DNA from 3 places in the Neorhizobium sp. T25_13 genome. Region 2 is predicted to be linked to each of the others. Evidence: predicted binding sites of a transcription regulator. Region 2 holds the regulator's gene; each other region holds the start of a gene.
The links. Region 2 encodes PhoB, which activates phosphate uptake and scavenging genes when phosphate is short. Its sites were predicted from a motif close to TGTCATNNANCTGTCAT; they were not measured.

Region 1: C5J22_RS08945 (glycerophosphodiester phosphodiesterase) is a predicted target of PhoB. The motif match lies at 5,955-5,971, and genes of this name have one in related genera.
Region 3: C5J22_RS22370 (NAD-glutamate dehydrogenase) is a predicted target of PhoB. The motif match lies at 1,952-1,968, and genes of this name have one in related genera.

What each region holds. Positions count from the first base shown of each region.
Region 1 covers NZ_PVBI01000003.1:378,324-385,562, reverse strand. Annotated here, with positions in the region: gene C5J22_RS08970 (ABC transporter ATP-binding protein) at 1-1,009, shown strand, start outside; gene C5J22_RS08965 (LLM class flavin-dependent oxidoreductase) at 1,051-2,121, opposite strand; gene C5J22_RS08960 (SDR family NAD(P)-dependent oxidoreductase) at 2,211-2,987, opposite strand; gene C5J22_RS08955 (amidase) at 3,200-4,561, opposite strand; gene C5J22_RS08950 (hypothetical protein) at 4,726-5,028, shown strand; gene C5J22_RS08945 (glycerophosphodiester phosphodiesterase) at 5,035-5,889, opposite strand; gene C5J22_RS08940 (DUF983 domain-containing protein) at 6,095-6,508, shown strand; gene C5J22_RS08935 (hypothetical protein) at 6,596-6,844, shown strand; gene C5J22_RS08930 (SDR family oxidoreductase) at 6,967-7,239, shown strand, end outside.
Region 2 covers NZ_PVBI01000002.1:406,301-413,539, reverse strand. Annotated here, with positions in the region: gene C5J22_RS05530 (vitamin B12-dependent ribonucleotide reductase) at 1-2,266, shown strand, start outside; gene C5J22_RS31910 (hypothetical protein) at 2,538-2,669, shown strand; gene C5J22_RS05525 (winged helix-turn-helix domain-containing protein) at 2,923-3,609, opposite strand; gene phoB (phosphate regulon transcriptional regulator PhoB) at 3,624-4,307, opposite strand; gene phoU (phosphate signaling complex protein PhoU) at 4,329-5,042, opposite strand; gene pstB (phosphate ABC transporter ATP-binding protein PstB) at 5,086-5,847, opposite strand; gene pstA (phosphate ABC transporter permease PstA) at 5,915-7,239, opposite strand, start outside.
Region 3 covers NZ_PVBI01000010.1:90,654-97,892, reverse strand. Annotated here, with positions in the region: gene C5J22_RS22385 (lytic transglycosylase domain-containing protein) at 1-243, shown strand, start outside; gene C5J22_RS22380 (carbonic anhydrase) at 282-956, opposite strand; gene pdxY (pyridoxal kinase PdxY) at 1,027-1,899, opposite strand; gene C5J22_RS22370 (NAD-glutamate dehydrogenase) at 2,075-6,841, shown strand; gene C5J22_RS22365 (MFS transporter) at 6,876-7,239, shown strand, end outside.

The DNA of each region.
Region 1 (7,239 bases), on a different contig from region 2:
CGAAGTCCTGCACGGCGTTTCGGTCGATATCGCCAATGGCGAGTTCGTGGTGCTGGTCGGACCGTCCGGCTGCGGCAAGTCCACCCTGCTGCGGATGATCGCAGGGCTGGAAGCCATCAGCGGCGGCGAGATCGCCATCGACAGCAAGGTGGTGAATTCGCTCGCTCCGAAAGAGCGCGACATCGCCATGGTGTTCCAGTCCTATGCGCTTTATCCGCACATGACCGTCGAAGCCAATATGGGGTTTTCGCTGCGGCTTGCCGGTGCGCCGAAGCAGGAGATTTCGGCGCGCGTTGCGGAGGCCGCGCGGATATTGGGGCTTGAACCCTATCTGAAACGCTATCCGCGCCACCTCTCGGGCGGTCAGCGCCAGCGCGTCGCCATGGGGCGGGCGATGGTGCGCAAGCCGAAGGTCTTCCTGTTCGACGAGCCGCTTTCCAACCTCGATGCCAAGCTGCGCGTGCAGATGCGCTCCGAGATCAAGCAGAACCATCATCGCCTGAAGACAACGACGGTCTATGTCACCCACGACCAGATCGAGGCGATGACCATGGCCGATCGCATCGTCGTCATGAACGGCGGCGTCATCGAGCAGGTCGGCTCGCCGCTCGATCTTTACGACCGGCCGGCCAACCTGTTCGTTGCCGGCTTCATCGGGTCGCCGAGCATGAACATCCTCACCGGCAGGCTGGAAAACGGCAGCTTCGCCCTGGCCGACGGAACGACCATTCCCGCCGCCAACCTGGCGCCGTTCGGCAACCGGTCGATCCATCTCGGGGTCCGGCCGGAGCACCTCCGGCTCGATCCGGCCGGCCTGAACGCCGAGATCGTCACCGTCGAGCCGACCGGCTCCGAAACCCAGGTGGTGATGCGGCTCGGTGGCCATGAGGTAATTGGCGTTTTCCGCGAACGCATCATGAAAATGCCCGGCGAGGCACTGTCGGTCGGGATCGACATCGGGCATGTCCATATCTTCGATCCCGAGACGGGCAAGCGCCTGGAGGCCTGAGAAGAGGCCGGCTGCTTCTCGTGGTCGACCGCTGTTCCGCTTCAACCGCGCAAAAGCGGAAGTAGCTGGTCGCCCTGCCGCTTGATCTCCTGGAGATAAGGCGTGTCGGAGAGCACGAAATGGGTGATGCCGAGATCCTCGTACTTGCGCAGCGAACGGGCGACGTCTTCCGCTGAGCCGACGAGCCAGGTGGTGCCGGCACCACCACCGCCGAATTTTCCAGGCGCCGTGTAAAGGTTGTCGTCGAGGACGTCGCCGCGCTCGTGCAGTTCGAGCAGCCGGCGCTGGCCGACGGCGACCGGCTTTCCGTGGTCGTTCCAGTTGCCGGCCTTGCCCTTGGCCATCTCGGCGACCTTCGCCTCGGCATCAGCCCAAGCCTGTTCGGTCGTGTCGCGGACGAGGGTGGTGATCCGCAGCCCGAATTGAAGCGGAGGAAGGTCGCGGTCGAGCTGCCTGCTCAGCGCCTTCAGCCGTTCGATCCTCTCCCGCACGCCGTCGAGGGGCTCGCCCCAGAAAAGCTGGATATCGGCTTCCGTCGCGGCCACCTGCTCGGCGGCTTCGGAAGCGCCGCCGAAATAGAGTTTCGGGTGCTTGCGGTCGCCGCGGGGTTGGAGGCGGGGCTCGATCGTGGAGCTGGTGACCTGGAAATGCTCGCCCTTGAACGTGACGTTCTCCTCGGTCCACAGCCGGCGGACCAGCCGCATGAATTCCCTGGTGCGGGCATAACGATGCGCCTGATCGCCCTCGCTGTCGCCATAGGCGGCGAGGTTGTCCTGACCCGAGACGATGTTGATCCGCACCCGACCGCCGCTCAGATGATCGAGCGTTGCCGCGGCCGAGGCGAAGTTCGCCGGCCGCCAATAACCGGGGCGGATGGCGATCAGCGGCTCGAAGGTGGTGGTGCGGGCGGCAAGGGCGGTTGCGATGGTGAACGTATCCGGCCGACCCCAGCCGGTGCCGACGAGCGCGCCCTTCCAGCCGTGCGCCTCCAGCGCCTTGGCGTGGCTGGTCAGCGTCTCCAGGCTGTTGTGGTTCTCGGCGGAGGAATCGCCGCGATGGCCGGCTTTGACGTCGTTGGGGATATACCAGAGGAACTCGGAATTGCTGCTCATGTTATCGACCTGCATCTCTAATGGCTGAAATAGGGAAATGAGTGGGAGGCGCCGCGTGGCGCATGCCGGCCCGGGTCCGAGAGGTTCCGTCAGACGACGATCGGGTTGAGGGCGCCGTCCATGCCGATCACGACTCCGGTGACGTAGCTTGCCTTCGACGAACTCAGGAAGGTGACGACGTGGGCGATCTCGTCGGGCGTTGCCATGCGGCCGAGGGGGATGCGCTGGACCATCTTTTCAAGCGCCGCCTGCTCGCTGATGCCGTGGAGTGCCGCCTCTGCCCGAAGGCCCTCGGTTACCCGCTCCGTTTCGGTATTGCCGGGATTGATGCCGACGATGCGCAACCCGCTGGCAGCGTAGGCGTTTGCCAGGCCGACGGTCGCCAGCATCAGCGCCGCGTTGGCGGCCCCGCCCGGAAGGTGGATCGGCGAGGCGACCTTGCCGCCGCCGCCGATGACATTGACGATCACACCCGTCCGCCGGGCCGCCATCCGTTTGACCACCGGATCGATGACATTGATGTAGGAGAAATATTTGGCGTCCATCGCGGCACGCCAGTGAGCCGGGCTGAGGTCCTGGGGCGGCGTGCGTCTTGCTGCTCCCGCGCAATTGACGAGAATATCCAGCGCTCCCACGTCTGCTTCGATCTTGTCGACGAGCGACAGCGCCTCGTTTTCCGATATCAGATCGGCCGCAAAGCCGATCGCGCCGGGCAGTTTTGCCAGAGCCGCGTCGATATTCGCTTGGGAACGCGAACAGATGACGACGCGCACGCCTTCGGACAGGAGAGATTGGGCGCAGGCGAGGCCGATGCCTTTGGAGCCGCCCGTGATCAATGCCGTCTTGCCGTTCAAATCGAGTTGCATGGTGCGCCGCTTTCCTCAAAATCCAGGGGAGAGGCTAGGCTCTCGAGGATATTGGAACAAGCAAAAGGCAACCGCCGCGGTCCCGGTTACGGGGAAACGGTTCCTTAGTTAGCTGCGCAGGGAGACAACTCTTCCATGCGGCGCGCTTGGCACGTTTTGCCGGCTTTGCCGAGACGGCGATGTCTGCTGGGGCCGATCCGGCTCCAGCATTCCTACCCTCGGATGATTTCCTCATGCGCCATCGCGGCCTGCAGCAGTGTTTCATCGCAATTGGCATTGGCCGACAGGAGGAAGCCGACCGGCATGTCGGCATCGCCGCTGCCGCAGGGGATGGAGACGCCGCACCAGTCGAGGAAGTTGCCGAAACCGGTATTGCGCAGCGTCTTGCCGTTGGTGGCGAAGAACAGCTCGTCGTCCTTTTCGAGCGGTGCTATCGGCGGCGCCACATGGGCGACCGATGGCATGGCGACGAAGCGGTCGCCGATCAGCGCCTCGGTTTCGGCGATCATCCGGGCGCGGTTTTCGACGATGGCGATATAATCGGATAGGCTGGTCTTTTCGCCGAGGCGGGTGCGGGCGACGACACGGTGGTCCATCTCCTCCGCATCCGGCCCCGACAGCTTTTCCCGATGCAGGGCGAAGGCTTCGGCGGTCACCATCGGCCCGTATTTCGCCATCAGCTTCGGGAGTTCTTCGAAGGTCGGGAAGGCGAGGCGGGTGATCCTGGCTCCGGCCTTTGCCAGCCGCTCGATCGCCGCTTCGAAGGCGGCCACCACGCCCGGCTCGGCGCCGTCAAGGACGATATTGGTGGGGATGACGATATCGAGGAGTCGCGCCGGTTGGCGGGCCGTCTGCGATGCTGCGAGCCCGCGCATAGCCGCATCCACCCAGACCGCATCCTGTACCGTCCGGCAGAGCGGGCCGAGCGAATCGAGGCTGGTCGCCAGCGGATAGACGCCGTTCATCGCATAACGGCCGCGGGTCGCCTTGTAACCGACGATGCCGTTGAAACCGGCCGGAATGCGGATCGAGCCGCCGGTATCTGTGCCCATCGCGACGGGCACGAGGCCGGCCGCGACCGCGACGCCGGAACCGGAGGACGAGCCGCCGGGAATGCGCGGCGCATCCTTGCCATGCGGATTGTGCGGCGTGCCGTAATTCGGATTGATGCCGATGCCGGAAAAGGCGAATTCGCTCATGTTGGTGCGGCCGATCGCGACCATGCCGGCCTGTTTCAGCAGGTCGACGATCGCTGCGTCCTTCGCAGCGGGAGCGGCCTTCTTCAGGACTTTCGAGCCGGCGGTGGTCGCCAGCCCCTCGATGTCGAAGAGGTCCTTCCAGGCGATCGGGATGCCATCGAGCAGGCCGAGGGAACGGCCTTCCTTCATGCGCTTCGAGGATGCCAGCGCTTCCGCCATAGCGCGGTCCTCGAGAAGCGAGATGAACACGGCCTTGTCGGGGTAGGCCTTGATACCTGAGAGGACCGATTCCGTGACCTCGATCGGATCAACCCTGCCCATCTGGATGAGCGCGGAAAGCTCGGCGATCGACATCGCTCCAAAGGATTTCGTCACGGCAGTCATTCTCCTCATTCCGTTACTGGCGGGCGACAGATGTATCGGATATTTTGGCAATGGGTAGAGGATTTATCGGTTCGGTTCATGGCATGGAACTTCCCGCATATTCGCGAAGTTCAGTGAGTCCACCGCGTCAGCGGGACATCGGGAAGGATCAGCCCATGAGAAACATTATCGCCACCGTCGGTCTCGTGATCGCGCTTGCCGGCTGCAGCACGGACGGCGGCGGAACCACCGGCGCACTCGACATCGGTCCGGGCATCCGGCCGATCCCCGGCAGCATCACCTATGGCGGCCAGCCGCGCACCAAGCTCACCAAGGCGCCGATCGGCAGCGTCGTGCCGCACGAGTTCCGCAACGAACTCGGCCAGCGGGTCGAGGAAAATTACATCATCCAGCCGGACCGCAGTCTCAAGCTGGTCAACCGGCGGGTGTTTCGCGATCCGTTCGGGTTCGACGATTGATGAACGTCAAGCGGAGATGGCCGCCCAGGCACGCTCGGTCGCGACCGGTTCGTCGGTGGTGATCTGATCCGGCTTCAGCTCCATCAGGGCGGAGAAGCTGCGGGCTTCGGCCTCGTCGAACCCGGCGTCCGGGTTCTTGAGATTGAAGGTCCAGGCATCCACCAGCCGGTCGGCATCGTGGCAGAGGCCGATCAAGTCGAGCCCGTCCTTGGCCGCCTGCAACACCAGCTGCCAGGCGAGATAGATGGTGTCCGGCTCGGTCGGGCCGGCGATATCGGCGCGAAGATCCGTCTCGACGGCCTTGAGGCCCTGATGGCGATGGATCTCGATGAGCTTGCCGGTCGGGTCGATGCCGCGCTTGAGGCCCGGCAGTCTCTGCTTGATGGCGACGACAAGATCGAGATCGGCGCCGCTGACGATGATCGAGGAGCCGGCATTGCCGAAATGATCCGCGAGATGATCCATGCCGCGTGCGCCGATCGCCTCAAACCCATCCTTCATGTCGAACTGCAGCAGGGCGTCCGGATGCGCTGTTTGAAGCATCGTCGCGAGATCCTCGCTGAGGATCGGCGGATGGCCACCCTGCAAAAGCGTCAGGCCGCGGATGGTTTCGGGCAAAGCCTCACGGATGAGGCCGTGGCCGGTGGTTTCACCTTCGAGTTCGTCGTCGTGCAGCACGACAAAACCGCCATCGGCGCGAACGCGCAGATCGAGTTCGCTCGATGCTCCGAGGCGAAAACCCTCTGCCATGACGCCGGCGGAAAACAGCGGGTCCTTGAAGCTGCGGCGCAGGCGATGCCACTTCAGCCGGGTGAAACGGCCCTGATGGGCGATGCCGAGGCCTGAAAATTCTGAAGCCATGAAATACCGTCTAAGGTGAAGGGCAGCGATTCGATCGATGCCAGACTATTGTTTTGAAGCTGCCTGCCATAGATCGATGACAGAAGTTTCGTGCCGAACCTCAAAAGCCGAGATTGCGCCCGGCAGGGAACGGCTTGTTATAGAGGTCTGCCGGATAAATATCTGGAAAGCACATTTTGTCTCCTGTCACGAAAGGCAGATTTCCATGTCCCATGACGCGAATTGGGCGCCGCTTCCTCCCTATAGCACCGGCCCGCGCGGCCGTTGCCCGCGTTGCGGCCAGGGACATCTGTTCAACGGGTTCCTGTCGATGCGGCCGGCCTGCGAGGTTTGCGGCCTCGATTATTCCTTCGCCGATCCGGGAGACGGTCCCGCCTTTTTCGTCATGTGCTTCGGCTGCATTCCGAGCATTGCGCTTGCGGTCTGGATCGAGACCAGTTTCCAGCCGCCATTCTGGGTGCATCTGCTGATCTCGCTGCCTTTCCTGCTCCTCACCTGCCTTGCGCCGATGCGGCCGTTGAAGGGCTGGCTGGTCGCGAGCCAGTATTTTTACAAGGCAGGCCCCGGCAAGGTCGACAAAAGCCCGTCACCGCCAAATGACTCACAGAACGGCGGCTGACTTGGCGATAGGATAAGACGGGGCAGGATGATGAGGAACAATCTTCTCCCCAAACCATTCGGCAGGTGACAGTTCAAGGAGCCTGCAATGTCCGATGCCGATGAAATCGAAATGGAAACGCGCCGACGGTCGCTCGCGGTCGAGGGGGCGATGCTCATGCTGATCGACGGTCTGGCCGCCCGGGGCACCATCTCTGCGGACGAGGCGGAGGACATGTTGCGGATACTGTCGAAGAGCTCGGATTCCTCTGCGGCACGGGCCGCAAGCTCGCTCCGGATCGTCAATCAGCTGAAGCGCCTGCGGCGCGGCGACGGAGCAATCACCCCTGGGGCGTGAGCCGGAAGGTGGGGTCGCGTCGCGTTTTCTCCTTTTTTGATTGTTCAATTTGATTGGGAACATCTCCAGACGAGGCCAGTTGGGGCGATCAGTTCGCGACCTCGACAACAAGGAAGATCTTGATGGCCCAGTATCCCACTCCGCCGTTTCCCGAACAGCAGCAGCCGATGCCGGGCTTTACCGGGCGCATGGATCCGGTGCCCGATCACGGCGAGCTTTCCTACCGCGGTTCCGGCCGGCTGGCCGGCAAGAAGGCGGTGATCACCGGCGGCGACAGCGGCATCGGCCGGGCGGTGGCGATCGCCTATGCGCGCGAGGGCGCCGATCTCTTGATTTCCTATCTGGACGAAGACGAGGATGCCGAGGATACCAAACGTTTGGTCGAGGAGGCCGGC
Region 2 (7,239 bases):
GCGGCTGTGGACCGTCGTGCTGGAAATCTCGGTGATGATGGCGCAGTTCCCGTCGCGCCAGATCGCCGAACTCTCCTACCAGTACCGCACGCTCGGCCTCGGCTACGCCAATATCGGCGGCCTGCTGATGTCGACCGGCATCGCCTATGACTCTCCGGAAGGCCGCGCCATCGCCGGCTCGCTGACCGCGATCATGACCGGCATTTCCTATGCCACCTCGGCTGAAATCGCCTCCGAGCTCGGCCCCTTCCCGAACTACGCGCCGAACCGCGACAGCATGCTGCGGGTCATCCGCAACCATCGCCGCGCCGCCCATGGCGAAACCTCCGGCTACGAACAGCTGTCCGTCAACCCGGTGGCGCTGATCCATTCGGAAAACCCGGACCAGGATCTGGTCGCCCATGCCAAGGCTGCCTGGGACAAGGCGCTTGTCCTCGGCGAACAGCACGGCTACCGCAACGCGCAGGTCTCGGTCATCGCCCCGACCGGCACGATCGGCCTGGTGATGGATTGCGACACGACCGGCATCGAGCCCGATTTCGCGCTCGTCAAGTTCAAGAAGCTCGCCGGCGGCGGCTACTGGAAGATCATCAACCGCGCCGTTCCGGAAGCCCTGCGCACGCTCGGTTATTCGGAAAGCCAGATTGCCGAGATCGAGGCCTATGCCGTCGGCCACGGCAACCTCAACCAGGCACCCGGCATCAACCCCGGCTCGCTCCGGGCCAAGGGCTTCACCGACGAGAAGATCGAAGCCATCAACGGCGCCACCAAGGCTGCCTTCGACATCAAGTTCGTCTTCAACCAGTGGACGCTTGGCGCCGACTTCCTGAAGGGCACGCTTGGAGTCACCGACGAGCAGCTCGCCGACGTGAGCTTCAACCTGCTCGAACATATCGGCTTCTCCAAGAAGGACATCGAAGCCGCCAACATCCATGTCTGCGGCGCGATGACGCTCGAAGGCGCTCCCTTCCTGAAGGCCGAACATTTGGCCGTCTTCGATTGCGCCAATCCCTGCGGCAAGATCGGCAAGCGTTACCTCTCGGTCGAAAGCCATATCCGCATGATGGCGGCCGCCCAGCCGTTCATCTCGGGTGCGATCTCCAAGACGATCAACATGCCGAACGACGCGACCGTCGAGGACTGCGGCTCCGCCTACATGTTGTCCTGGAAGCTCGGCCTGAAAGCGAACGCCCTTTACCGCGACGGCTCGAAGCTCTCCCAGCCCCTCAACTCGTCGCTGATTGCCGATGACGACGCGGAAGACGCGGTCGAGGAACTGCTGGCCCAGCCGGCCGCCGCCCAGGCCGTGACGATCACCGAAAAGATCGTCGAGCGGATCATCGAAAAGGTCGTCCGCAGCCAGGAAAAGCTGCCCGGCCGCCGCAAGGGTTATACCCAGAAGGCGAAGATCGGCGGACACACGATCTTCCTGCGCACCGGCGAATACGACGACGGCCGCCTCGGCGAAATCTTCCTCGACATGAACAAGGAAGGCTCGGCCCTGCGCGCCTTCATCAACAACTTCGCGATCTCCGTCTCGCTCGGCCTGCAGTATGGCGTGCCGCTCGAGGAATATGTCGACGCCTTCACGTTCACCAAGTTCGAACCGGCCGGCATCGTCACGGGCAATGATGCGATCAAGAACGCCACGTCGATCCTCGACTACGTGTTCCGCGAACTGGCGATCTCCTATCTCGGCCGCCACGACCTCGCGCATGTCGATACGTCGGACTTCTCCAACACCGCGCTTGGCCGCGGCGTCTCGGAAGGCAAGGCGGACGTGGTTTCCAAGGGCCTGACCCGCGGTTACAAGCCGACCCTCGTCTCCGGCACCGGCGGCGACCGCCCGGCCGACATCAAGGGCTCGGCGACTGCCGCCCCTGCCCGCGCCTCGGCCGGCACCAACGTCACCGCCTTTGCCGGTGCCGCCGCCCGCAAGCTGGAACCGACCGTCGCCATCTCGACCTCCGAAATCGTCTCCTTCAAGCGGGACTACGAGGAGCGCGCCAAGGAACTCGCCGAAGAGATCGTCGAGGAACTGACCGAAGAACAGGCAGCCACCACGGCCCTCTTCTCCGACAAGGCCGCCGACGAGGCTGCGACCGCCAAGACGGAAGCCAAAAAGGTCGAAAACGAACGCCGCATGCGCTCGATTGCTCAAGGGTATACGGGCAACATGTGCGGCGAGTGCCAGAATTTTACGATGGTGCGGAATGGGACTTGCGAGAAGTGCGACACTTGTGGTGCGACGAGCGGCTGCAGCTGATTAATGTGAATAGCTGAATAAAACACAGCCCGAAGGAAACTTCGGGCTGGACTACCAAGCAGAACAAAACAAGAATAAAAACAAATGATTTGCGTGCATTGGAAATGAAAAAGCCGGAGTCCTCAGACCCCGGCTTTGGATACCGCGAAAAGGCCGAAGCCCACGCGGGGCGAAGAGACTCGCATCCCTTGCCTGTAGCACGGTTAGTATATGGGATTCGAGAAATCAGAGTCGAGGTAGCTTTGGCGGCCATCAACAAGGAGATCCCTCAGTGGCCAATGAACGTACATCCAAATCTGTGGCTTCAGCGGCATCCAAACTGCTGAGCAATCCTAAAACGCCTGCTGCCGTAAAAAAGGTGGCAGCGTCTGCATTGACGCAGGCGCCAAACAAAAAGAAGTAATTCCGGTGCTTAAATACCTTTCGCGGTAACTGCCGCGAAAGGCTTCTAAATAGTCCGTGGCACGCCGCCCTATCTCCCCCCTAGCGGGGGAGAATGGAATTTCAACATCTTAGCTTCAGCTAAGTGTTAGAAATTCCAAGAGAGGGGTCCAACGCCGGTGCCAACAGCAAACCCGCCAGCCTCCATGGCAGTGAGCCACCGGCTCGCCATGAGCCGGTCAGGACAAAAGTTAGCCCGGGCCAAGCGGACGGCGTCAGAAATCGCCCAATGCGTATCCGGCGCCGCGCACGGTCCGGATCACATTGTCGGATTTGCCAAGGCTGATGACTTTTCGCAACCGGCCGATATGGACGTCGATCGCCCGCTCGTCGACGGTCGTGTCGTCGCCCCAGAGGGATGCCTTCAGCTCAGTCCGAGAATAGACCTTGCCCGGTGTCCGCATCAGGAATTCAAGGAGCTTGAACTCCTTAGGCCCGAGCTTGACCTCACGTTTCTGCCGGTGAACTCGATGGGCTTCCCGGTCGAGCGTGAGATCGCCGACCTTGAGCATGTGGTCCAGGAGGGCGGGATTGACGCGCCTCAGCAGGTTCTTCACACGGACGACGAGCTCGACCGGGGAAAATGGCTTCATGAGGCAATCGTCGGCACCCGCCGCGAGTGCTATGAGGTGAAGGCCTTCGCCACCCGACGGCACGAGGAGGATGATCGGAAGGCGCGACAGGACGGGATCGAGACGCACCTCGCGGCATACCTCGAGACCTCGCACGCCCGGAAGGTCCGAACTCATGACCAGGATATCCGGCGGAACGGCTTTCAAGCGATTTGAGATCTCGGCTCCACTTGCCAGCATCGATACGACGAAGCTGTCGGCCACGAGGGCTTTCTGCAATATCAGGCGGAACGACTCGTCGTCGTCGACCAACAGGACCCGCGCGCTCATCTCGTGGCCACCAACTATGTTTCCATGGAGTATCCGGCACCGCGAACGGTGCGGATGACATCCTGCATGTTGGAGAAGTTGAGTGCCTTGCGAAGTCTTCCCACATGGACGTCGACCGTACGCTCGTCGACGTAGATGTCGTGGCCCCAGACGCCGTCCAGAAGCTGCGAGCGGGAGAAGACCCGCCCCGGCGCCGCCATCAGGAATTCGAGCAGGCGGAATTCGGTCGGGCCAAGGCGCACCTCGCGGCTCTTGCGGTGAACGCGATGGGTTTCCCGATCGAGTTCGATATCGCCGCAGCGGAGAACGCTGGAGAGCACCTCGGGACGGGCCCGGCGCAGCATGGCCTTGACGCGGGCCATCAGTTCCGGCGTCGAGAAGGGTTTTACCACATAGTCGTCGGCGCCGGTGGCGAGGCCGCGAACACGTTCGCTCTCCTCGCCGCGGGCCGTCAGCATGATGATCGGCAGGCGCTCGGTTTCCGGGCGCATGCGCAGCCGGCGGCAGAGTTCGATGCCGGAAACGCCGGGCAGCATCCAGTCCAGGATCAAAAGGTCCGGTACCCGCTCCTGAAGCCGAATTTCGGCCTCGTCGCCCCGCAAAACGGTATCGACCTCATAACCCTCGGCTTCCAGATTGTAACGAAGAAGCACGCTCAGCGCTTCTTCGTCTTCTACGACAGCGATTTTCGGCAGCATTCTTGGTCTGCTCCGTCAGTTCTATTCGGTGATCGCGCCGAGCGTGTTCGACGAGTCGTCCTTCGGACGATCGCCTTCCGGCTGGGCGCCCGTCGTCATGTAGTAGATGGTCTCGGCGATGTTGGTGGCGTGGTCGCCGATACGCTCGATGTTCTTGGCGCAGAACAGAAGATGCGTGCAGGTGGTGATGTTGCGCGGATCCTCCATCATGTAGGTGAGGAGTTCGCGGAACAGCGAGGTGTACATCGCGTCGATTTCCTCGTCGCGGCTGCGGATCGCCTCGGCCTTTTCCGCCGAACGCGTCGCATAGACGTCGAGGACGTCCTTGAGCTGGACGAGGGCGAGATCGGAGAGATGTTCGAGGCCGCGGGCGAGCTTGCGCGGAACGCCGGTGCCCTGAACCGCGATGACGCGCTTGGCGGTGTTCTTGCCGAGGTCGCCGACGCGCTCCAGATCGGAGGCGATGCGCAGCGAACCGACGATCTCGCGAAGGTCGGCCGCAACCGGCTGGCGGCGGGCGATCGTGATGATCGCCTTGTCGCCGATCTCGCGCTCGGCGTGATCGAGGATCACGTCGTCGGAGATGACCTTCTGGGCGAGTGCGGCGTCGGAATTGACCAGCGCACGTACGGCGTCCGAGCACATCTGCTCGGCGAGACCGCCCATTTCGGAGATCCGGCGACCGAGGTATTTCAGTTCGTCGTCATAGGCCGACAATATATGGGAAGAAGACATGTTTAGCTTCCTGATGAGAGTGACGACTGCAAAGACGGGCGTATCAGCCGAAGCGACCCATGATGTAGTCCTGCGTGCGCTGGTCGTCCGGATTGGTGAACATCTTGTCCGTATCATTCTCCTCCACCAGATAACCCAGGTGGAACATGGCCGTGCGTTGCGAGACGCGGGCAGCCTGCTGCATCGAGTGCGTCACGATCACGATGGTGAAATTTGTACGGAGTTCGTGGATGAGTTCCTCCACCTTGGCGGTGGCGATCGGGTCGAGAGCCGAACAGGGCTCGTCCATCAGGATGACTTCGGGGCTGACCGCCACGGCGCGTGCTATGCACAGGCGCTGCTGCTGGCCGCCGGACAGGCCGGTACCGGGGCTGTCGAGGCGATCCTTTACCTCGTTCCACAGGCCGGCCTTCTGCAGCGATGACGTGACGATTTCGTCCAGATCCGCCTTGGAGCGCGCCAGGCCGTGGATGCGCGGGCCGTAGGCGACATTTTCATAGATCGATTTGGGGAACGGGTTCGGTTTCTGGAACACCATGCCGACCTTGGCGCGCAACTGCACCGGGTCCACCTGGGGATCATAGATGTTTTCACCGTCGATCGAGATATGCCCTTCCACGCGGCAGATCGAAATCGTGTCGTTCATGCGGTTGAGGCAGCGCAGGAAGGTCGACTTGCCGCAGCCGGACGGACCGATGAAAGCCGTGACCGTACGCTGCCGTATTTCGATATTCACATCGATAATGGCGTGCTTGTCGCCATAATAAACCTGAACGTCCCGGGCGGAAATCTTGGTGTCATTCATAATTGCGGCCTTCGTCGGCGTCGTTGATATGTTGCTCGTGGACATGTTGTTCATCACTACGCTCCTTTTACCAGCGACGCTCGAAGCGGCGGCGAAGAATGATTGCAATTAGGTTCATCAAGATCAGAAAGACCAGCAGGACGATGATCGCACCGGATGCGCGCTCGACGAAGGCCGGGTCGCCGCGCTGGGTCCAGTTGTAGACCTGGACAGGCAGGGCGGAGGCCGGGTCGAACAGCCCGTCCGGAGGACCGGCCGGATATTCCCTCACGAAGGCTACCATCCCGATGAGCAGCAGCGGCGCGGTTTCGCCGAGCGCACGGGCAAGGCCGATGATTGTGCCCGTGAGGATGCCAGGCATGGCGAGCGGCAGAACGTGGTGGAAGATTGACTGCATCTTCGACGCGCCGACACCCAGCGCGGCATCGCGAATGGACGGCGGTACAGCCTTGAATGCGGCGCGGGTGGCTATGATGATCGTCGGCAGCGTCATCAGGGTCAGGACCAGGCCGCCGACAATGGATGCTGACTGGGGAAGGCCGAAGAAATTGATCAGCATCGCTAGGCCCAGGATACCGAACACGATCGACGGCACCGCGGCCAGGTTCGCGATATTGACCTCGATGAGATCGGTAAAGCGGTTCTGGGGCGCGAATTCCTCGAGATAGATCGATGCGGCGACGCCAAGCGGCAGCGACAGCACGACCACGATCAGCATCATGTAGACGGAACCAATGATGGCAACACCCAATCCCGCCGCTTCCGGCCGCGTATCGGACGCGTCCGGCGCAGTGAAGAAGGACCAGTTGATACGCGTTGTCAGGATGCCGGCTTCCTTCAGCTTGTCCGCCAGCCTCAGCTGCTCGGGCGAAGTGTTGCGGTCCAGCGCGGCGCTTTCCATGGTGACGCGCCCCTTGTAGTAGCCGTCGATGCGGCCGCCCGCCAGCAGGTCGAATCTGTGCGTGCCGCCGATCACTGAAGGATCGGCAAGAACGAACCTGCGCAGGTCGGCAGGCGCCTCCTTGGAGATCAGTTCCGCCGCGGCCTTGGCATTCATTCCGTTGGCGGAGATGCCCTTGGCTGCCATTGCATCGTTCAGCGCCTTCTCGATCAGCGGCGCATAGCCGAAGGTCGAGATCTTTGCGATGTTTTCCGGCTTTCGGTCGCCGGCCTTATCCAGGCTGGCGGGGTCCAGATGGATATCGAGCGAGATATAGGTCTGGCGGAAGGCGGAAATTCCGTTCGACAGGATCGACACGAGCAGGCCGACAAGGGCCAGGATGCCGATGCCTACGGCGATTTTGCCCATCAGGCGGAACCGCGCCTCGGAGGCATTGCGGCGGCGGGTCCGCTCGTCGAGGGCAAGGAGCGACTTTCCCTGCGGCGGAGCGC
Region 3 (7,239 bases), on a different contig from region 2:
TTCCTGCCGCTGAACGTCGTCCGCTACGGCGCCGATGGCGACGGCGACGGCCATATCGACATGGTCCGTTCGCGTGCCGACGCGCTCGCCTCGACCGCCAACTTCCTGAAGGGCCACGGCTGGAGGCCAGGTGCCGGTTACCAGCCGGGCGAGCCGAACTTCGGCGCTATCCAGGGCTGGAACGCCGCGAGCGTCTACCAGAAGGCGATCGCCTATATGGGCGCGCAGATCGACGGCCAATAAGCCCGCCGGCCATCAAGCTTCGCTTCACCTGAAAAAATTCAGGCCGACGCCTGTTCGGCCTGCTCCGGCGGTTCGGTGAGGTCCGGGCGGACGAAATCGCCCTTGCTGTCCATGATCCAGAGCTCCCCGGTCGAAATGTCGAACCAGGCACCGTGAATGCCGAGTTTCCCTTCTTCGTCGAGTTTGCGAACAAAGGGGAACGTCTGCAGATTGGCGATCGAATTGCGGATCGAGACCCGCTCCAGCGCCGTCTGGCGTTCGGCCTGCGTCATGAACTCGTTGTTCTGGATCTGCTCGGCGGCGGGCCTCACCAGTCCCATCCACTTGCCGATGAAGTCGCCCGGCGACAACGGCTCGATGGCAGGGTCGAGAGCTGCCCGGATGCCGCCGCAACGGCCATGGCCCATCACCACGATATTGTCGATCTCCAGCACCTGAACGGCATATTCGAGCGCTGCCGAGGTGGCGTGAAACTGGCTGTCGGGCTCGTAGGGCGGCACCATGTTGGCAACGTTGCGCACGACAAAAAGTTCGCCCGGCCCGCAATCGAAAATGGTCTCCGGCGCAGACCGGGAGTCACAACAGGCAATCAGCAGCGTGTGGGGCTTCTGCCCGCTATCCGCCAGCACCCGGTAACGCTCGCGTTCGTCACTATAGCGACCGCTCATGAAATTGCGGTAGCCCGCCAGAAGTCTGTCAGGAAAATCCGTCATGGAGCAACGATTATAGCGCCGTCGAGCGAAGATCAACGGCCATTGTGCATCTGCGAACTCCCGAGGCCTATTACCGCTTGATCCGCTGCAAGGGATGCACGAGCCGGCGCATCTGAACCATCGCCATGGGAGTGGAAAGGCTCGACGCGTCCGTCTCCAGCGTCAGTTCGTCGCCACCGCGTTTGGCCGTGCGCGCAAGGACTTCGAAAACACTCGCGGTTGCCAGCTGCAGCGCCTTTTCCTCCTCCATTCCGGCCAGGATTCGCCCGAGGAACAGCGCTCCCAGGAGGTCGCCGAGCCCGTTCGGCGGATTGTCGATCAGCCGGTGTTCGGCAAGCAGCGCATGTTTGCCCGTCAGGTAGAGATTGCCGGTACCACCCGCCATCATCGGCACGGCCGAGGTCACCAGGATGCGCGGCGGCCCGAGTGCGATTGCGGCATCCATGATATCGTTGTTGGTCTCGAGCGGTGCCCCGGAAAGCCAGGCGAGTTCGTAGCGGTTCGGGGTGGCGATCGTCGCAAGCGGAATGAGTTCGTCGCGGATCGCTTCCGCCGTCGGCTGCGGAATATAGAGCCCGCCGAGATCGCCCATAACAGGATCGCAGACATAGAGAAGGCCCGGGTTTTTCTCCTTCAGCGCCCTTATCAGCCGCGCCACCGAACGCGGCTGGGCGGCATTACCGAAATAACCGGTCAGCACCGCCTTCACTTCTCCGAGCCATGGCGCGCGAATAAGATCGTCTATAGCCTTGTCGAAATCTGATTCGGGAAAGGTCAGCCGTGTAGAAGGCCCATGACCGGGATGCCAGGGGAGGACGACGGTCGGCATTGCCCAGACGGGAAATCCCAGCGTCTCGAGCGCGAAGACGGCGGCGCGATTGCCGACCGAGCCGCGCACGACATGGCTGGAGATGACGAGGACGGCACTGCTGGTATCCTGCATGAGATTGCTTTCCGGCTACGATGGCCCTGTTGATCGTTTCTTCGTCGCCGCATGTCAACAAGCCTTCACGGAACAATGAAACGTGTAGTGCCGACGGACATGGATCAGCCACGTTGCTGCACGATGACACACATCTAATTTATTCCGTCCGGGGACGGAAAAAGGGGAGAGGGACATGGCCGTCAGGCAGAATCCGAAACGGGAAAAACAGATCGAAAGCGCGCGCAAGATCGTCGCTGCGAGCAAGGGGCCGCATCTCGACCCGCTCATCCTGTTCGCGCGGGCCAGCACTGACGACATCGAAAGCTATACGCCGGAAATGCTGGCGCTTTCCGCCAATCATGCAGCCGAGCGGCTGATGGCCTGGACGCGGATCCGGGCCGACATCACGGTGGAACCAATCGCCGGTGTAGAGCCGGACGGAATTCCGGTCTCGGTGCTGACCGTCGTCGACCGCAACATGCCCTTTTTGTTCGACTCGGTCATGGGCGAGGTGACCGCCACCCACCGCGACCTCACCATGGCAGTTCATCCGATCCTGGTCGTTGAGCCGGGCAAGGAACCAGCGCTCCGTTCCAACGAACAGCCCAGCAACCCGGCTCATCATGTGAGCCTCATCCAAATCCATCTTTCGCCGCTCAACGAAGAACAGGCCGCTTCGCTCACCGAGCGCATTCGTTACATCCTCGACCAGGTTCATCTGTCGATCACCGACTGGGGCTCCATGCTGGAAGTCCTCGACGGGGCCGCCAAGCAGCTCAGCAATTCGACAAGCCGCCGCAAGGCCGATCGCGACGAGGCGCTCGCCTTCCTGGACTGGCTGCGCGACGACAACTTCACCTTCCTCGGCATGCGCGAATACGTCTATTCCGGCAAGGGCGCCAACGCCAAGGTCGAACGCGGCAAGGGCCGCGGTCTCGGCATCCTCTCCGATCCGGATGTGCTGGTGCTGCGCCAGGGCAAGGACGCGGTGACGACCACGCCGGAAATCCTCGAGTTCCTCGACGGCCCCGATTTCCTGATCGTCACCAAGGCCAATGTGAAATCCGTAGTGCACCGCCGCGCCTATATGGATTATGTCGGCGTCAAGCGCTTCGACGAAAAGGGCGAAGTGGTCGGCGAGCTGCGCGTCGTCGGCCTTTTCACGGCAACCGCCTATACCCACTCCGTGCGCGACATCCCTCTCCTGCGCGCCAAGACCGGCCGGGTGGAGGAGCAGTTCGGCTTCGATCCCGACAGCCATTCCGGCCGCATGCTGGAAAACACGCTCGAATCCTATCCGCGTGACGACCTCTTCCAGATCGATGTCGATCTGCTGGCCCGCTTCTGCGAGCAGATCATGGAACTGAGCGAGCGTCCGCGCGTCCGGGTCCTGCCGCGCATCGACCATTTCGACCGTTTCGTCTCGGTGATCGTCTATGTGCCTCGCGAGGACTACAATTCCCTGGTCCGCGAGAAGGTCGGCGACTACCTGACCAAGGTCTATGACGGCCACGTCTCCGCCTATTATCCGGCTTTCCCGGAGGGCGGCGTCGCCCGCGTCCACATGATCATCGGCCGACGCGGTGGCAAGACGCCGCGGATCGCGCAGGGCAAGCTCGAGGAAGCGATCCGGCTCATCGCCACCCCCTGGGAGGACCGCTTCGCAGCGCTTGCGGAGAAGGGGCCGCGGCTCTCCGTTACCCAGGCCTTCCAGGAAGCCTTCTCGCCCGAGGAAACCTTCGCCGACCTGCCGGACATCGCCGCCTGCGCCGCCGGCGAAACGATCCGCATCGCCTTCTATCGCCGCCCCGGCGACGCCGCCAACACCGTGTCCCTGAAGATCTTCCACAAGGACCGGCACCTGTCGCTCTCCCGCCGCGTGCCGCTTCTCGAAAACCTCGGCTTCCACGCCGTCAGCGAGCAGACGTTCGAGATCGAGGTCGGTCCGGAAAACGACCGCAAGCTGATCGTCCTCCACGACATGGAACTGCAGCTCGGCGACGGGCGCGAGGTCGACTTGTCCCGCGAAGGCCTGGCTCTGGAAGAGGCCTTTCTCTCCGCCTTCGAAGGCCTGATCGACAATGACACCTTCAACCGGCTGGTTCTGCTGGCCGGCCTGTCCGCCCGCGAAGTCACGGTGCTGCGCGCATATTCCCGTTATCTGCGCCAGACCGGCATCGTTTACTCGCAGGCCTATATCGCCGACACCCTGGTGAAATACCCGGCCATATCCGCCGCCATCTTCCGCCTCTTCCGCGACGGCTTCGACCCGAAGATCACTGAGAAGGCCCGCGTCAAGAAACTCACCGACCATCACGCCGAAATCGAGGAAGCGCTCGGCAACGTGCCCAATCTCGATGAGGACCGCACCCTTCGACGTTTCGTCAATGCGGTCGATGCCACGCTCCGGACCAACTACTTCCAGCGCGATGCCAATGGCGCCCCGCACCGGATGTTCGCCTTCAAGCTCGATCCGAAGCTGCTCGACGGCCTGCCGGAGCCCCGTCCCTTCCGGGAAATCTTCGTCTACGGCACCGAGGTCGAAGGCGTGCATCTGCGCTTCGGCAAGGTTGCGCGCGGCGGCCTGCGCTGGTCGGACCGCGGCGAGGACTATCGGACGGAAATCCTCGGCCTCGTGAAGGCGCAGCAGGTCAAGAACGCCGTGATCGTGCCGGTTGGCGCCAAGGGCGGCTTCTTCCCGAAAATGCTGCCGCCGGCAGGCGCGCGCGACGCATTCTTCAATGCCGGCAAGGAGGCCTACAAGACCTTCATCCGCACCCTCCTGTCGATCACCGACAATATCGTCGGCGCCGACATCGTCGGGCCGCCCGATACGATCCGCCTCGATGGCGACGACCCCTATTTCGTGGTTGCCGCCGACAAGGGCACGGCGACCTTCTCCGATACCGCCAACGGCCTGGCGCAGGAAGCCGGCTTCTGGCTGGACGATGCCTTCGCCTCCGGCGGTTCGGTCGGTTACGACCACAAGAAGATGGGCATCACCGCGCGCGGCGCCTGGGAAGCCGTGAAACGGCATTTCCGCGAGAAAGATATCGACATCCAGACGACGCCGTTCACGGTCGCTGGGGTCGGCGACATGTCCGGCGACGTCTTCGGCAACGGCATGCTGCTGTCGCGCAAGATCCGCCTCATCGCCGCCTTCGACCATCGCGATATCGTCATCGATCCGGATCCGGATCTCGAAAAGTCCTTCGCCGAGCGCGAACGCATGTTCGCCCTGCCCCGTTCGAGCTGGCAGGATTACGACAAATCGACCCTTTCCGAAGGGGCGATGGTCATTTCCCGCTCGGAGAAGTCTGTAAAGCTCACCAGGCAGGCCGCTGCCGCAATCGGTATCGACAAGACGACGGCGACGCCCTTCGAGATCATGACCGCGATCCTGAAGAGCCCGGTCGACCTCCTCTGGTTCGGCGGCATCGGCACCTATATCAAAGCAACCTCCGAAACCGATACGGAAGTCGGCGACCGCGCCAATGATCCGATCCGCATCACCGCGGCGGAAGTGCGCGCCAGCGTCATCGGCGAAGGCGCCAATCTCGGCATGACCCAGAAGGGCCGCATCGCCTACTCGCTGAACGGCGGGCGCTGCAATTCCGACGCGATCGACAATTCCGCCGGCGTCAACTGCTCCGACGTCGAGGTCAATATCAAGATCGCCCTCAATTCGGCCATGCAGGATGGGCGGCTTGCCCGCGACAAGCGGAACCAGCTTCTCGCCTCGATGACCGAAGAAGTCGGCCATCTCGTGCTGCGCAACAACTATCTGCAGCCGCTGTCGATCTCGCTGACCGAACGCAAGGGTACCGGCAACCGCGAAGAGCTTTCACGGCTGATGTCCGTGTTGGAGGCGCAAGGCCAGCTCAATCGCAAGGTCGAAACTCTGCCCGATGATGCGGAGCTTGCGGAGCGTTATTCCTCCGGCAGGCCGCTGACCCGGCCAGAAATCGGCGTGTTGCTCTCCTATTCGAAGATCGTTCTCTTCGATGCCCTGCTCGACAGCAGCCTGCCGGACGACCCCTATTTCTCGGCTGTCCTGAAGGCCTATTTCCCGGCCAGGATGCAGAAGGCTTACGCGGGAGATATCCAGTCCCACCGCCTGCATCGCGAAATCGTCGCGACCACGCTCGCCAACGAGGCGATCAACCGCGGCGGCCCGGGTTTTGTGCAGCAGATGAGCGATATGACCGGCGCTACGGCGGCAAATGTCGTCAAGGCCGCCTTCCTCGCCCGCGACGGCTTCGAACTTCCCAAGCTTTGGGCCGAGATCGATGCGCTGGATGGAAAAATCCCCGGCCAGCTGCAGAACGATCTCTACGCCCGCACCACCGAGACCTTCGCGGAAGCAACCCGCCTCATCCTGCAGACGCAGGTCGGCACCGGCGACGTGGACGGCGCGATGAGCCGCCTCAAGGCCGCGATCAAGGGGCTGCGCTCGTCGCTCGCCGGCGGAGATTTCGTGGAAACCGCGGCCCGCGCCTCGGAACTCGAAGCGCAGGGCATACCGGCATCGCTTGCCCGTGAAATCCTGTTGCTGTCGACGCTGGTCCTGGTGCCGGAGATCATGCTGATCGCCGACCGCACCGGTGAAACCATGGCGCGCGCCACCGAGAGCTATTTCACTGTTACCGAAACCTTCCGCATCAACCGGCTGATCGGCGCAGGCGAACGTATCAGCACTTCGGAACACTACGAGAGCCTGGCGCTCTCCCGTAGCCTGCAGCAGCTCGCCTCGGCGCGCCGCGACATCGTCATCGCCGCGATGACTGCCCATCCGAAGGAGAAGAAGCCTTTGGAAGCCTGGGTCGGCGGCGACCGGGTGCGGGTGAACCGCATCGGTGCCGAACTGGTGACCTTGAGCGAAAGCGGCGAGTTGACGCTTCCGAAGATCACCGTCGCGGCCGGCCTCCTGAACGATCTTGCGCATGGTCGGGCGATGTAGGACAACGAACCGAACTGGCTGATCCGGGGGAAAAATGGCCGTTACTGATGGGGACGAAGCGCCGGCAAAAACGAGCCGGCGCGGCATCTGGGGCTGGATGTTCTTCGATTGGGCGGCCCAGCCGTTCTTCACCGTCGTCACCACCTTCATCTTCGGCCCCTATTTCGTCTCCAGGCTGACCGAGGATCCGGTCTCGGCGCAGGCGGCCTGGAGCAACATGGCGACGGTCTCGTCGCTGGTCATCGCCGTATTCTCCCCCATCCTCGGCTCGATCGCCGACCAGGCCGGCCCCCGAAAACCGTGGATCGCCTTTTTTGCGATGATCAAGATCGCCTGTGTCTCGGCCCTTTGGTTCGCAGTGCCCGGTTCGCCGATCATCTGGCCGATGATCTTCATGA